2 regions of the Methylophilus sp. OH31 genome follow, and region 1 is predicted to be linked to the other one. Evidence: predicted binding sites of a transcription regulator. Region 1 holds the regulator's gene; the other holds the start of a gene.
The links. The regulator FliA, encoded in region 1, starts transcription of late flagellar genes. The targets are predictions, from matches to a motif close to CTAAAGTTNNCNNAAANNNTGCCGATANNA.

Region 1 (6,486 bases):
GCCATCGCAATCAAGCAGCGGGTGATTGTCGAAAATGTGATGACGCACCCTTATTGGGGCAATCACCGGGAGGCTGCATTGGCCTCAGGCGTGCAGGCAGGCTGGTCTGAGCCTATCTTAAATGCAGATGGTGAGGTACTGGGTGCGTTTGCCATCTATTATCGCCAGCCACAAACGCCAAGTGCGCTTGAGCAATCCATGATAGAGCAGGCGACCAAACTGATGAGCCTGGTGGTTGATCGCCACTTGTCACAAGAGTCGATTCAAAGCCTGGCGTACCTGGAGCCTGTCACTGGCTTGCCCAACCGCAAAAGGGCTTATGAGGTGCTGCAGCAATTACGAGCGCAGCCTGCTACCGATGCGCATTGGGGCGTGGTGTATATCGACCTCGATCACTTTAAATGGATTAATGAAGCGCATGGCCATGCCGCAGGCAATAGCTTGTTACAGCAAGTGGCAGAACGGTTACAAAAAGTAGCCGAGCCGCATTTTACTGCCTGCATGGGCGGCGACGAGTTTCTGGTCTTGCTTTCAGGCTTGGCGGCATCCGCAGATAAAGCGTTGCAGCAGCTATTATCGATGCAGCGTAAACTGCAAAAGGTGTTTGAGCGCCCGTTTAAAGTCAGTGGCCAAAAATTGCCGATTACGGCCAGCATGGGCTTATGCAGCTTTAACGATATCAGCACGGACGACACCGATTATGTGAAAGCCGCCGATATTGCCATGCATAAAGCCAAGCAGGGCGGACGTAACCATGCCTGTGTGTATCAGCCAGGCATGCAGACTGAAATTGCGACGCAAGTCATGCTTGAAACAGAGCTGCGTGAAGCCATCGCCCAGCAACAGTTGCGTTTGCATTACCAGGTGCAGGTCGACCATACCGGTCGGCCGTTTGGTGCAGAAGTCTTGTTAAGGTGGCTGCATCCGCAGCGGGGCTTGATTTCACCGTTGCAATTTATTGCCGTGGCTGAAACCAGCGGCCTGATTATCGAAATCGGCATGTGGGTGCTAGACCAGGCTTGCGCCCAAGTTGCGCTCTGGCAACGCTCATTAAATACCCGCGAGCTGAGTTTATCGGTCAATATCAGCGCGCGCCAATTTTGCCAGGCCAATTTTGTGGCGATGGTCAAAGCCTGTATTCAGCGCCACCAGATTAACCCCAATGCATTGCGCCTGGAGCTCACAGAAAGCGTCTTGCTCGAAAACGTGGATGACGCCGTGCGTATCATGGCCGAACTGAGCCAACTGGGGATTCAATTTTCACTGGATGACTTTGGCACCGGTTATTCGTCGCTACAGTATTTGAAAAAGTTACCGCTGTATCAACTCAAAATCGACCGCTCGTTTGTGAATGATATTGTCACCGATAGCCATGATCGTACGATTGTGCGGACGATTATTGCCATGGCACAAAGTATGTACCTCAGTGTGATTGCTGAGGGGGTAGAAACGCAAGAGCAGATGGAGTTGCTATTGAATAACGGCTGCCGCCGCTATCAGGGCTTTTTATTCGGTAAGCCGATGCCGATTGAACAGTTTAACGACTGGTTGCAGGAAGCGCTGGTTTAGCGGACTGATGGTGTTGCTGCGCTGGTTGTCTCTTGGCTTGCTTCTGGTGCCGGCGCTGAAATAGGTGCGGCTTCTGTTGACGGTGATGTGACATCCACTGCACCAGCCTGTATTTCTTGCCTGTTAGCCACATTGCTGGTTTGCTGGGCACTGCTTTCAGCCGTTAAAATACGGATAGTCATGCGCGTATTCATTGCTTGTGCCAGCGCATTGTCGCTGCTCGACACAGGCTTGGTCTCTGCCATGCCGATGGCGGTCAGTTGTTTGCTGGCAATGCCTTGCGCGACCAGGCTGGCGGTGATATGCGCGGCTTGTGCTGCCGTTAATTCCCAACGCTTGGTTTCTGCATCTGCCTGACCACTAAACAGTTGTTTATCGCTATGGCCTTCGACCTGTATGGTGCGGTATTCGTTTTTTAGCTGCGCACTCAGTGCATTCAAGATCGCTGGTGCTTGTGCGCTATAGCTCGTCTGATTGTTGTTAAACAGCAGGTTGCTTTGAATATCAACCTCAATCCCGAGTTCAGACTGGTACACCGTGATCAGTTTCTGTTCTATCCATGGCGTGAGTGCATTCGCCACTTGCTGGCCGATCGCGCGTACCTTTTCCTGGTCGCGCAGCTTTTTCTCTTGATATAAATAGCTTAATGGCAAGGGCTTGAGCACGGAGCTCTGGTTCTGCAACGTGGCTTGTGTCTGGGCTTCAGGTGCATCCGTTTGCCCCGGTTTGCCTTGAAACGCAGTGACCACGGCACTGGAGAGTGCGCGGTATTTATTCAGGTTGATGGTCGAGGTCGCGTACATCACCACAAAAAAGGCAAATAGCAGGGTGATAAAGTCGGCGTAAGAAATCAGCCAGCGTTCGTGGCTTTCATCGTCCTCGTCCAGCTTGTGGCGTCTGTACATCAGGACTCCCGCAGGTGCAGGTAGGACTCAAGGCGCTCAGTGACCAGTTTAGGATTATCCCCGCGGGCAATCGATACCCAGGCATTGAGCAACATCTCACGCCTGGACATTTCGTGCTGGACATGGCCTTTTAATTTATTTGAAATCGGCAAAAATACCAGGTTAGCCAATGCCACACCATAAATGGTGGCCACAAAGGCAACCGCAATGCCACTACCGATCTTGGCCGGGTCAGACAAGTTTTCCATGACGTGAATCAGGCCCAGTACAGCTCCCAGAATACCAACTGTTGGCGCATAACCGCCAGCAGCCGACCAGATTTTGACGGCTTCGCGTTCCTGTAATTCATAGTAGTACATATCAATGGCACATACTTCGCGAATACGGTCAGCGGGCGTACCGTCAACCAGCAATTGCAAGCCTTTGCGTACGAAAGGATCTTGCTCGCGCTTGATATAACTTTCTAGCGACAACACGCTTTCCTTGCGTGCCTGCAAGCTCCATTGATTGATTTTAATGGCGAGTTTTTTTCTATCGTCCTGTGGGTGCACAAACACCAGGCGTAGCATGCGCATGCCTTTGATGAATTGCTTGAATTCGGTTTGCAGCAACACCGCGCCAGTCGTGCCGAGAATGACGACGACAAACGCTGCAGGCTGCATCAGCGAGTTAAGGTGACCGCCGTCGATGACTTGACCAACTACCAGTCCGGCGAGGGCGATGACCAGCCCGGCGATACTGCCCCAATCCATCAGGCCACTCCGGTCCAGGATTTATCGCGCATAGAGGCACGCAAGCGCGCCACTGCCTGGCTATGCAACTGGCAGACGCGTGATTCTGAGACGCTCATAATGGCGCCGATCTCTTTCAGGTTGAGCTCTTGCTCGTAATACAAGCCCATGAGCATTTTTTCGCGCTCGGGCAAGTGGTCGATCGAGTCGATCAATGCCTCGCGGAAATCACTCTCCAGCAATGATTTGACAGGGTCACTGGTATCATCATCGACATAACGGTCAAGAAAGTGCTCGCCGCCATCGTCGTCCTGAAAGTCTTCGTAGTAAATCAGCTGGTGGCCCTGGCAATCGCTCAAGACGTCATAGTAGTCATCCAGCGTGAAGTTCATATGCTTGGCAATCTCGGACTCAGTTGGCGGACGGCCAAACTTTTGTTCCAGTTGCTGTACGGCGACTTCGATATCGCGCATATTTTTGCGAATGCCGCGTGGCAGCCAGTCAGCGCCGCGTAACTCATCCAGCATGGCTCCACGCACGCGCTGTGACGCATAGGTTTCAAATTGTGCGCCGTGATTATCTTCGTAACGCTGAATCGCATCCATCAGGCCGATCATGCCGGCTTGCACCAAGTCATCGAGCTCGACACAGGAGGGCAGCTTGGCTTTTAACTGATAAGCCATTTTTTTGACCAAGCCGCTATGCTGTTTCAGCATTTGATCTGTATTTTGAGTCTTGCCTTTAGCGGTATACATGTTTTTCCTCTTTTTACTTTAGGCAACAGCCAGCGATGGCGTGGTGATCCGTTGTTTTTCGAGACGATGTGCCACTGATTTAAACGCCAATGCGGTCTGTCCAGCCTTGGCGACCTCTGTCTTGGCATTGCCTGTTTTTTTCTGCGCGGCACCCGCTGGCTCTTCTAGCGGCATCGCGCCGATAAAGTCCAGGGTGACGCCCAGAAACTGTTTGCATACCTGGTTCAAACGCATAAAGTATTGTTGACCCTGATCATGATTGGCCCCTGTGACAACCACACCCAAAGGAATCTGGCCATGTTGCTGGCTGATATGCTTGATCGTCGTATAGGCGGCTTTAATGGCCGCTTCAGATCTGTCCATTTGAATCACCAGTTCATGCTCGGCAATCAATGGCATCATCAAGCTGTGGTCTTGTGTATCCAGCTGTGCTTCTATCATGACGGTATCGTAATCGTACGAAAGTTGCTTCACTATACCGTCCAGTTGCACTTTTAAATCTTGAGATAAAGGCGAGGTTAACAGGTCATTTTCAGCCAAACAGGTCAGGTCATAGCCTTGCGGATGTTTGAGAATGGCGCGTTTGAGTGCACTGTTGTGCGTCACAATCGACTGTAATGAGTGCGCGAGCGCTGGCTGGCGGTTCGCGTGTATCAACAGCAAGCGTTGCTCAGGGGCGAGCATGCCCAGTGCCAGATTGCGCATCCACGGCGTGGCAGCCTGGCCATTGGCGCCGATCACACTGATAATCCGTGCCGACGTCTTGGCCATAATGCGGCGCAAACCATCTGCCTGGTCGCGGTAATTAAACATGTTGCTGCTCCTGGCCAGCCGTTTGCATCATGCTGGAAATCACCAGCGGCAACTCTTCGTCCAGGTACTGGTAAGGCAAACTGGCCTGATGCGGCGTCAGCACGCGTTCGATCAGTGCTGGTTTGTCGGCCACTTCAATATCTTCAGGCACACGCTGGCCACTGGTGGTGTAAAACAAGCGCATGCGTTCGCGGATCAATACATCCAATACGTTGCCAATCGCTGCGGCTTCGTCCAGCTTGGTGACGATACAACCAGCGATATCATGTTTTTTGTAGCTACGCATCACATCGGTCAGCGTGTCACCGGTAGAGGTGGCATTCAGGCACAACAATTTCTGAATTGGGCTATCGGCACGGCTTAACATGGAAAGCTGCTCAGTCACGGCTTGATCACGCTGGCTGACACCTACCGTGTCTACCAGGATCATATGTTTGTTTTTCAGTTCATTCAGCGCAATTTTCAGGTCTTCTTCGTCTTTGACGGCATGCACCATTACGCCCAGGATCTTGCCGTAGATACGCAGTTGTTCGTAACCACCGATACGGTAGCTGTCGGTGGTGATCAGGCCCAGGTTCTGGGTGCCATGTTTCATCACATAACGTGCGGCCAGTTTGGCTGTGGTGGTGGTTTTACCCACACCTGTCGGGCCAACCAGGGCGTAGATGCCGCCACGGTCCAGCAATGCATCCTCGTCGTCCAGTGTATGCAGGTTACGGCTAATCACTTCTTTGGCCCACATTGGTGCTTTGTTGACATCAATGTGTTGTGGCATTTTTTCAGCAATCTGGCGTGACAGTGAGGCGCTGAAGTTGGCAGAGAGCAGGGTGCTCAGCACTTTGGATTTAGCCGGGCTGTGTTGCAAGTGATGCTGCCAGGTCATCGCGCTCATCTGGGTTTCAAAATGGCTACGCATCTGACGCATTTCCTGCATCATGCCCATCATTTTGTCTTCCAGTGTTTGCGTCGCCACCTGGTAAGCCTGTTCCTGTTGTTCGCTATGCTGTTTCAGCATATCCATGATGGCACCTTCATTGGCGGGGGGCTCTTCAGCCACTGGCGTGTTATTTTGCACGCCAGGTGCAGGCATCGCCGCTTGCGGCGCTGCCTGGCGAGTCGGCTGGCCTTGTGCATTCACAAAGTCCAGCAAGCTGCGAGATTGATCCGTGCCCATATCGGTCGGCGCTGAGCTGGCGTTGGATGCAATATCCGTTTCCAGCATAGCCATGATTTCGGTGCCGCCATTGACACTACGGTTCGCGACAATAATGGCATCGTCCCCTAATGCCTGTTTGACTTGCGCCAATGCTTCACGTGCATTTTTGCCAAAAAATCTTCTGATGTTCATATTATTGCGCTCCGATTAAACTGGTGACACGAATGGATTTGTTATCTGGCAGCTCATCATGCGACAGCACTCTGAGATGCGGGACGGTTCTTCTTAAAAATCTGGATAAAGCCTGGCGTAGCGGGGCAGCGACCAGCAGAACGGGTGTCAGGCCCATTTGCTCTTGTTGTCTGGCAGCGACTTCAGTTTGTTGCGACAGTCTTTCTGCAATGCCAGGCTCAATCACGCTCTGGTTGGACTGATTGTTTTGCAAGGCTTGCAACAACAGTCTTTCCAGTTGGCCATCCAGCGTCATGGCGGTAATTTCATTACTGTATGGGAACAGGTCCTGCACAATGGCGCGGCCGAGTTTGATACGCACCATG
Region 2 (6,486 bases), on a different contig from region 1:
TATTTACGCATTAAGCTTAGTGTATGGTTTGATGTCGTTTACAATATCGAATCGATTCAACAACCTCTGCCACATCCCCCTTTATGCCTCATATTACGCTTGATAATGCCAGCCTGGCATTTGGTCATCATGCCTTGCTTGCCCAAGCCTCATTTCAGTTAGATCCGGGTGAACGCGTCGGTTTGATTGGCCGCAATGGTGCCGGTAAATCCAGTTTACTGAAAGCCATTGCCGGTACCATCAAACTGGATGACGGCACTGTATGGCGCGCACCGAACGTACGCGTGGTCTATGTACCACAGGAACCTGAACTGGATAATGCGCACACCGTATTTGAAGCCGTGGCAGAAGGTTTGGGCAGCTTGCAGCAAACCATCATTGATTACCATCAGGTCACCCATGATATGGGAATGCCGGATGCCAACATTGAGGCCTTGATGGAGCGCATGCAGGCATTACAGCATGAAATGGATGCACAAAATGGATGGGTAGCGCAATCACGTGTCGAAACCGTGCTTAGCCGCTTAAAGCTGGATGCGGATGTATTGGTCTCAACACTTTCTGGTGGCTGGCGTAAACGCGTTGCGCTTGGGCGGGCGCTGGTGGCAGAGCCTGAGGTACTACTACTCGACGAGCCAACCAACCATCTGGATCTGGAAGCGATCGAGTGGCTGGAAGATTTGTTACTGGGATTTAATGGCAGCGTGTTGTTTATTACCCACGACCGTCGCTTTTTAGACAAATTGGCCACACGCATTACCGAACTTGACCGTGGCAATCTGACAGACTTTGTTGGCAATTTTTCACAATATCAAATTAAAAAAGAAGAGCTGCTCGCCGTTGAAGAAACGCATGCGGCTAAGTTCGATAAATTTTTAGCACAGGAAGAAGTCTGGATCCGGCAGGGGATTAAAGCACGCCGTACACGTAATGAAGGGCGCGTAAGAAGACTGGAAGCGCTACGTTTAGACCGTGCAGCCAGACGTGAGCGCCAGGGCGATGTCAAACTCAACCTGGATGCTGGCGAACGTAGTGGGAAACTGGTGGCAGAGCTTGACCAGGTCTATAAGTCCTATGATGATAAAACCTTAATTAAAGGCTTCAGTACCCGTATTTTACGTGGCGATAAAATTGGTTTACTGGGTCCAAACGGGATTGGAAAATCCACGCTATTGAAACTTATTTTAGGGGACATTGAAGCAGATAGTGGCGACATTCAGCGCGGCACAAAAATCAATGTCGCTTATTTTGACCAGATGCGGGAGCAGCTGGATGAAGAAGCCACATTGGCCGATACCATTAGCCCGGGTTCAGACTTTGTTGAAATCGGCAATGAGCGTAAACATGTGATCAGTTACCTGGAAGACTTCCTGTTTCCGCCACAACGCTCACGCTCACCAGTGAAATCACTTTCTGGTGGTGAACGCAACCGTTTACTGTTGGCACGCCTGTTTGCACGCCCTGCCAACGTCCTGGTGCTGGATGAGCCGACCAATGACCTGGATATTGATACGCTGGAGTTATTGGAGACGCTATTACAGGATTACTCAGGCACCCTTTTCCTCGTCAGCCATGATCGGGCTTTTCTGGAAAATACCGTCACCCAAGTGATTGCGTTTGAAGGCCAAGGCAAATTAACCGAATTCGGCGGTGGTTACGATGACTGGTTAAGATTTAGCCAGAATCGTAGTAGCAAACCAACCTCTACGTCAAAAGTATCTGCTGCCGCTTCAGCATCAAATACACCCGCGCCTATAGTCACAACCCAAACGGTCACTCCCCGAAAAACGTTGAGCTTCAAGGAACAGCGTGAGCTGGAAGCATTACCCGCAGAAATTGAACAACTGGAGCAAGAGCAAGCCGAGATCCAGGCCCAATTTGCACAAGGTGATATTTATAAACAGGCGCCTGAGCGAGTGAAACTACTACAGGACAGGCTAAGCGAAATTGAGCTGCTGGTCATGCAGAAGCTCACGCGCTGGGAAACGCTAGAAAATTCGATTTAAGGCAATTTGCCAGCGTTAAAAGCAAAACAGCCGAAGAGCATCTCTTCGGCTGTTTTTTTATCGTGTGAACAGTGTCTAGACTGAAAAGCCGCTACGACTGCTGTTTGCCCGGTGGGCTTGACCATTTTTGCCATAAAACTGTGGTGCAGAACTCTTACCATTCAATGCATCCAGCTTTTCCTGATTGCGCAAAAAGTGCTTGTTAATCAGGATACCGTTCAAGCGATTTAATTCTTTTGCCTGTGTCAGCTCTTGCTGAAAAGTGACCCACGCACTATCTAATAACTGGCTGGATTGCTTTTGTAACCAGACCGACATGCCCTGCTCATTCGGCTCAAAGCCTGCTGCGGCCAGCGCGTCATAGCGTGAGTTGGCAGCGGCACCTAATGCTTGTAGCAGCTCAACCCGCTTGTCTACCATGCGCTCAATCACGTCCAGGTCAGCAGTGACCAGGGCCGACTGCTCAGACTGCAAATCACTCAATAACTCTGATACCAGCGCGGCGTCTTTCTCAAACGTCACTGGAGAAGATAAATGATTTGCAGTAGTCATAATTGTCAGCCTTTATTCGGTTGTATCAAGTCTTTAACAGTTTGCAACAAGCCATCAGCCACTTTGGCGGTATCCACCGAAAAATCGCCACGCGCGATTGCGGCTTTGATTTCTTCGACTTTATTGGTGTCAAACACCTCGCCAGAGGCCAATCCAGCTTCTAATGACTGCAACTGCACGGAGGCAGAAGATAAAGTCACATTGTCTGAAGAGGCAGTAGATGTGCTCGCTGCTTTCTCGCTGCTTTTATTCGCAGTCCCTTTTTCCAATGTCGGCTTGTCTACGCCAACACCCATTTTTTTAATCGAATCTGAAATGTTCATGCCGTACCTCTTCTGATTTTGAATTGTTTCAGGGCTTATCAAAGTCAAAACCCTCATTCGTTAACAGTACTATCGGCATAGTTTAAGCGAACTTTAGTGCTTAATACACTTTTTATCGCATGTTTATAATTTTCAGACATTTTTCAATTAAGCTATTTTTTAATTAAAAGGGTTGTCCATCTGACTAAAAGCGCACGTCCACCTTACCGGAAGACTGCGCGACGCCTTTTACAATCTGGCCACTGCTGACTTTCACATCAACCACCTGGCCAACATTTGCGGTTTGCATGGCAGTGCCATCAGCCGAGATCACAAAGCCATCACCACGACTATTTAACTGTACAGTTTGCCCTTGCATAATCACCGGCACCGACTTGAGCAATTCAGGTCTTAACACCGTGCCCAATGGCAAATTTAATGCTGCCTGTTTACCAGCCAACATAGACAAGTCAGTAATAATGCCTGCTGGCAATTTGCTTAAATCACCAGACTGCATGACCACGTCTGTGGGTTGCACTGGTGAACCCTGGCCAACCGGCAAACCGGTGACGGCATATTCTCCCCATACCTGCACATCGGCCTGAACATACAGTGTCCATGGCTTAGTCTCAGATTGCAGGCAACGCACGCCAATATGGGTTTTACCCCACAAACGCGCGCCTTGTACGGTAAAGCCTTCCATCAATGCACACTCTGCAATGCGGATATGGCTGTCCAGCGGTTGAATCTCGATATTGACTTTGCCCGGATAGCCTTGTGTCTGGCTTTGTACATACTGCATCACTGTTTGATAGAGGCGGCTGTGCATGTCATTTCCTGCAGAGGCTGCGCCGACCGCATGCTGATTCGCAATCACAGCACGGTCTGCCGCGTACGCAGACACGCTCATCAGCCATAACAGGCTAACAATAAGCATCATCACAATCTGGGGCTGGTGTTGTTTCATGTGCCCTATTCTACGCATCACGGGCAAGTTTAATCCCGGAATTAAAGGGGATTTCCCCCGTTTAATTGCAGAATCATTGCATAGGCCGCGGCGTACACTAGGCATAGCTAGTAAAAGTCATATGCGTGAAAGCAGACCTGCTTATTCGGGTTAACGGTCGCAGAGGACAAAACTTTAGAGGTTCGAAAGCAACAAGTTTTGAACAGGGCTTTCGAACAGGGCTTGAGAAACAGCCAGGAAAGGATAAAACGATGATAAACAAACTGGACGCCGCACTGAATTTCCATCAGACGGCATTGCGCGTGCGCAATGAACGTCAAGAGCTGTTGGCATCGAATATTGCCAATGCAGATACACCGCAATATAAAGCGCGTGACATCGACTTTCAGTCTGCCATGAAGGCAGCGCTGCAACCGAATGCTTCTGCCGGCACCACAACAAGCAATGGCGCATTGCAACAAACCAATGCTGGCCATATGAATGGCACGGGCGGCAGCGGCTATGTCAGCACAGGCGACCCGCTGTTCCGCGCAGTGGTGCAAGGCTCTGCTGATGGCAACACCGTCGATATGGATGTGGAGCGTAATGCTTATGTCGATAACGGCATCCGTTATGAGGCCAGCCTGACCATGATAGGCGGCCAGATTAAGAAAATGCTGTCCGCAATTAACGGCCAGCAATAATTAAAGGAGGTCTGTCATGTCTCTGTTTAACGTATTCAAAATTTCCGGCTCAGCCATGAGTGCGCAATCCATGCGCCTGAACACGGTGGCCAGCAACCTCGCCAACGCCGACAGCGTGGTGAGCTCCGATGGCAAGCCCTACCAGTCTAAACAAGTGGTGTTTAAGGCAGTTCAGGATGCAGCCAACCAGAGCAGCACGGTTGAAGTGGATCGTGTCATTGAAGATAACAAGCCAGGCAAAATGGTCTACGACCCCAAACACCCGATGGCGAATGCCGATGGCTACATCACCATGCCTAATGTCAATGTGACTGAGGAAATGGTGAACATGATTTCAGCGTCACGCGCTTATCAAAACAACGTGGAAACCATGAACGCGGCAAAAACCATGTTGCTTAAAACATTGAATATCGGTCAATAACCTGCAGAAAGGACTTCAGCATGACCACCGTTAATACCAACAACCAGGTGTCACAAGATTTACTGAATTCAGTGAACACACGCAACACGGCCAGCACGACAGATGAAACACAAGACCGTTTCATGACCTTGCTGGTGACGCAGATGAAAAACCAGGACCCGTTGAATCCGATGGATAACGCCCAGGTGACCAGCCAGATGGCGCAGTTGAATACCGTGACTGGCATCAACAAGCTGAATGAAACCATGAGTAGCCTGATCGGCAGCGTACAACTCGGCCAGGCCTACCAGGCCACCAGCATGATAGGCCGCAATGTATTGGTAGAAGGCAAAACGCTGACCCATACAGAAACCGGCGGCTATTTCGGCGTCAATGTGCCTAATGGCGCAGACAGCCTGTCAGTCGCGATCAAAAACGGTTCTGGCGCCACCATACGCACACTGACGTTCGGTAAACAAGACGTAGGTGTCAATGCGTTGAGCTGGGATGGAAAAATGGATGATGGCACCGTCGCGCCTAGTGGTGACTATAGCTATGAAATCACCGCAAAAACTGGTGACACCACCGTCAGCAGTACCGCCCTGAGTCTGGCACAGGTACAAAGCGTCACCACCAGCACCAGCGGTGCCAAACTGAATTTGAGCAATAACACGACTGTGTCTGCCTCAGACATTTCAGAAATTTTCTAATTTTAATACCGACATTTTTAGTCCTTACCAAGGAGAGATAACATGGCTTTTTCACAAGGCTTAAGTGGTTTAAATGCAGCGTCCAAGGCGCTGGAAGTGATTGGCAACAACGTTTCTAACGCCAACACTGTTGGCTTTAAACAGTCTCGTGCAGAGTTTTCTGATGTGTTCGCGGCCTCCCTGAGTGGCGCGGGTACGACACAAATCGGTATTGGTACCAAAATTTCTGATGTGGCCCAGCAGTTTACACAAGGCAACATTACCGCGACCAATAACACACTGGATGTGGCAATTAACGGTGCCGGCTTCTTCCGTTTGAGCAACAACGGTGCGGTGACCTATACCCGTAACGGCCAATTCCAGATGGATAAGAATGGCTACATTGTCACCAGCGACGGCAAACGCCTGATGGGTAACAGCGCAGACAACCTCAACGGTTCCAGCCCGGTAGAAATTCAGATTGATACCAGTGATTTGCAACCAGTCGCCAGTTCCAAAATCACAGGTACCTTGAACCTGAACTCAGCCAGTGCTGATATTGATCAGACCGTCACCCCATTTAGCTCCACAGACCCGACCAGCTACACTAACTCAACCGCGATTACGGTCTATGACAACCTGGGTAATTCACACAATGTACAAAACTACTATGTGAAAACTGCCGCTAACAACTGGAGTGTCTACACTACGGTAGATGGTACGGATGTTACACCAACACCAACACCAACCATGGTATTTAACGCGGGTGGCTACGATTCAACTAACTCCAGCGTGACACCGATAACATTCACGCCTACGACGGGTGGCGCCGCCATGAACATCAGCTTTGATTATTCAAAAAGCACACAGTATGGCTCGTCTTTCAG

Region 2: a site for FliA is predicted at 2,949-2,978, ahead of flgM (flagellar biosynthesis anti-sigma factor FlgM). Genes of this name have one in related genera too.

What each region holds. Positions count from the first base shown of each region.
Region 1 is NZ_BAUS01000002.1:969,799-976,284, forward strand. It holds gene OH31_RS06505 (bifunctional diguanylate cyclase/phosphodiesterase) at 1-1,569, shown strand, start outside; gene OH31_RS06510 (flagellar motor protein MotB) at 1,566-2,474, opposite strand; gene OH31_RS06515 (flagellar motor protein) at 2,474-3,226, opposite strand; gene OH31_RS06520 (RNA polymerase sigma factor FliA) at 3,226-3,960, opposite strand; gene OH31_RS06525 (hypothetical protein) at 3,979-4,773, opposite strand; gene flhF (flagellar biosynthesis protein FlhF) at 4,766-6,121, opposite strand; gene flhA (flagellar biosynthesis protein FlhA) at 6,123-6,486, opposite strand, start outside.
Region 2 is NZ_BAUS01000012.1:91,367-97,852, reverse strand. It holds gene OH31_RS13380 (ATP-binding cassette domain-containing protein) at 84-2,006, shown strand; gene OH31_RS13375 (flagella synthesis protein FlgN) at 2,082-2,558, opposite strand; gene flgM (flagellar biosynthesis anti-sigma factor FlgM) at 2,564-2,881, opposite strand; gene flgA (flagellar basal body P-ring formation chaperone FlgA) at 3,066-3,827, opposite strand; gene flgB (flagellar basal body rod protein FlgB) at 4,079-4,510, shown strand; gene flgC (flagellar basal body rod protein FlgC) at 4,527-4,931, shown strand; gene OH31_RS13350 (flagellar hook assembly protein FlgD) at 4,952-5,620, shown strand; gene flgE (flagellar hook protein FlgE) at 5,663-6,486, shown strand, end outside.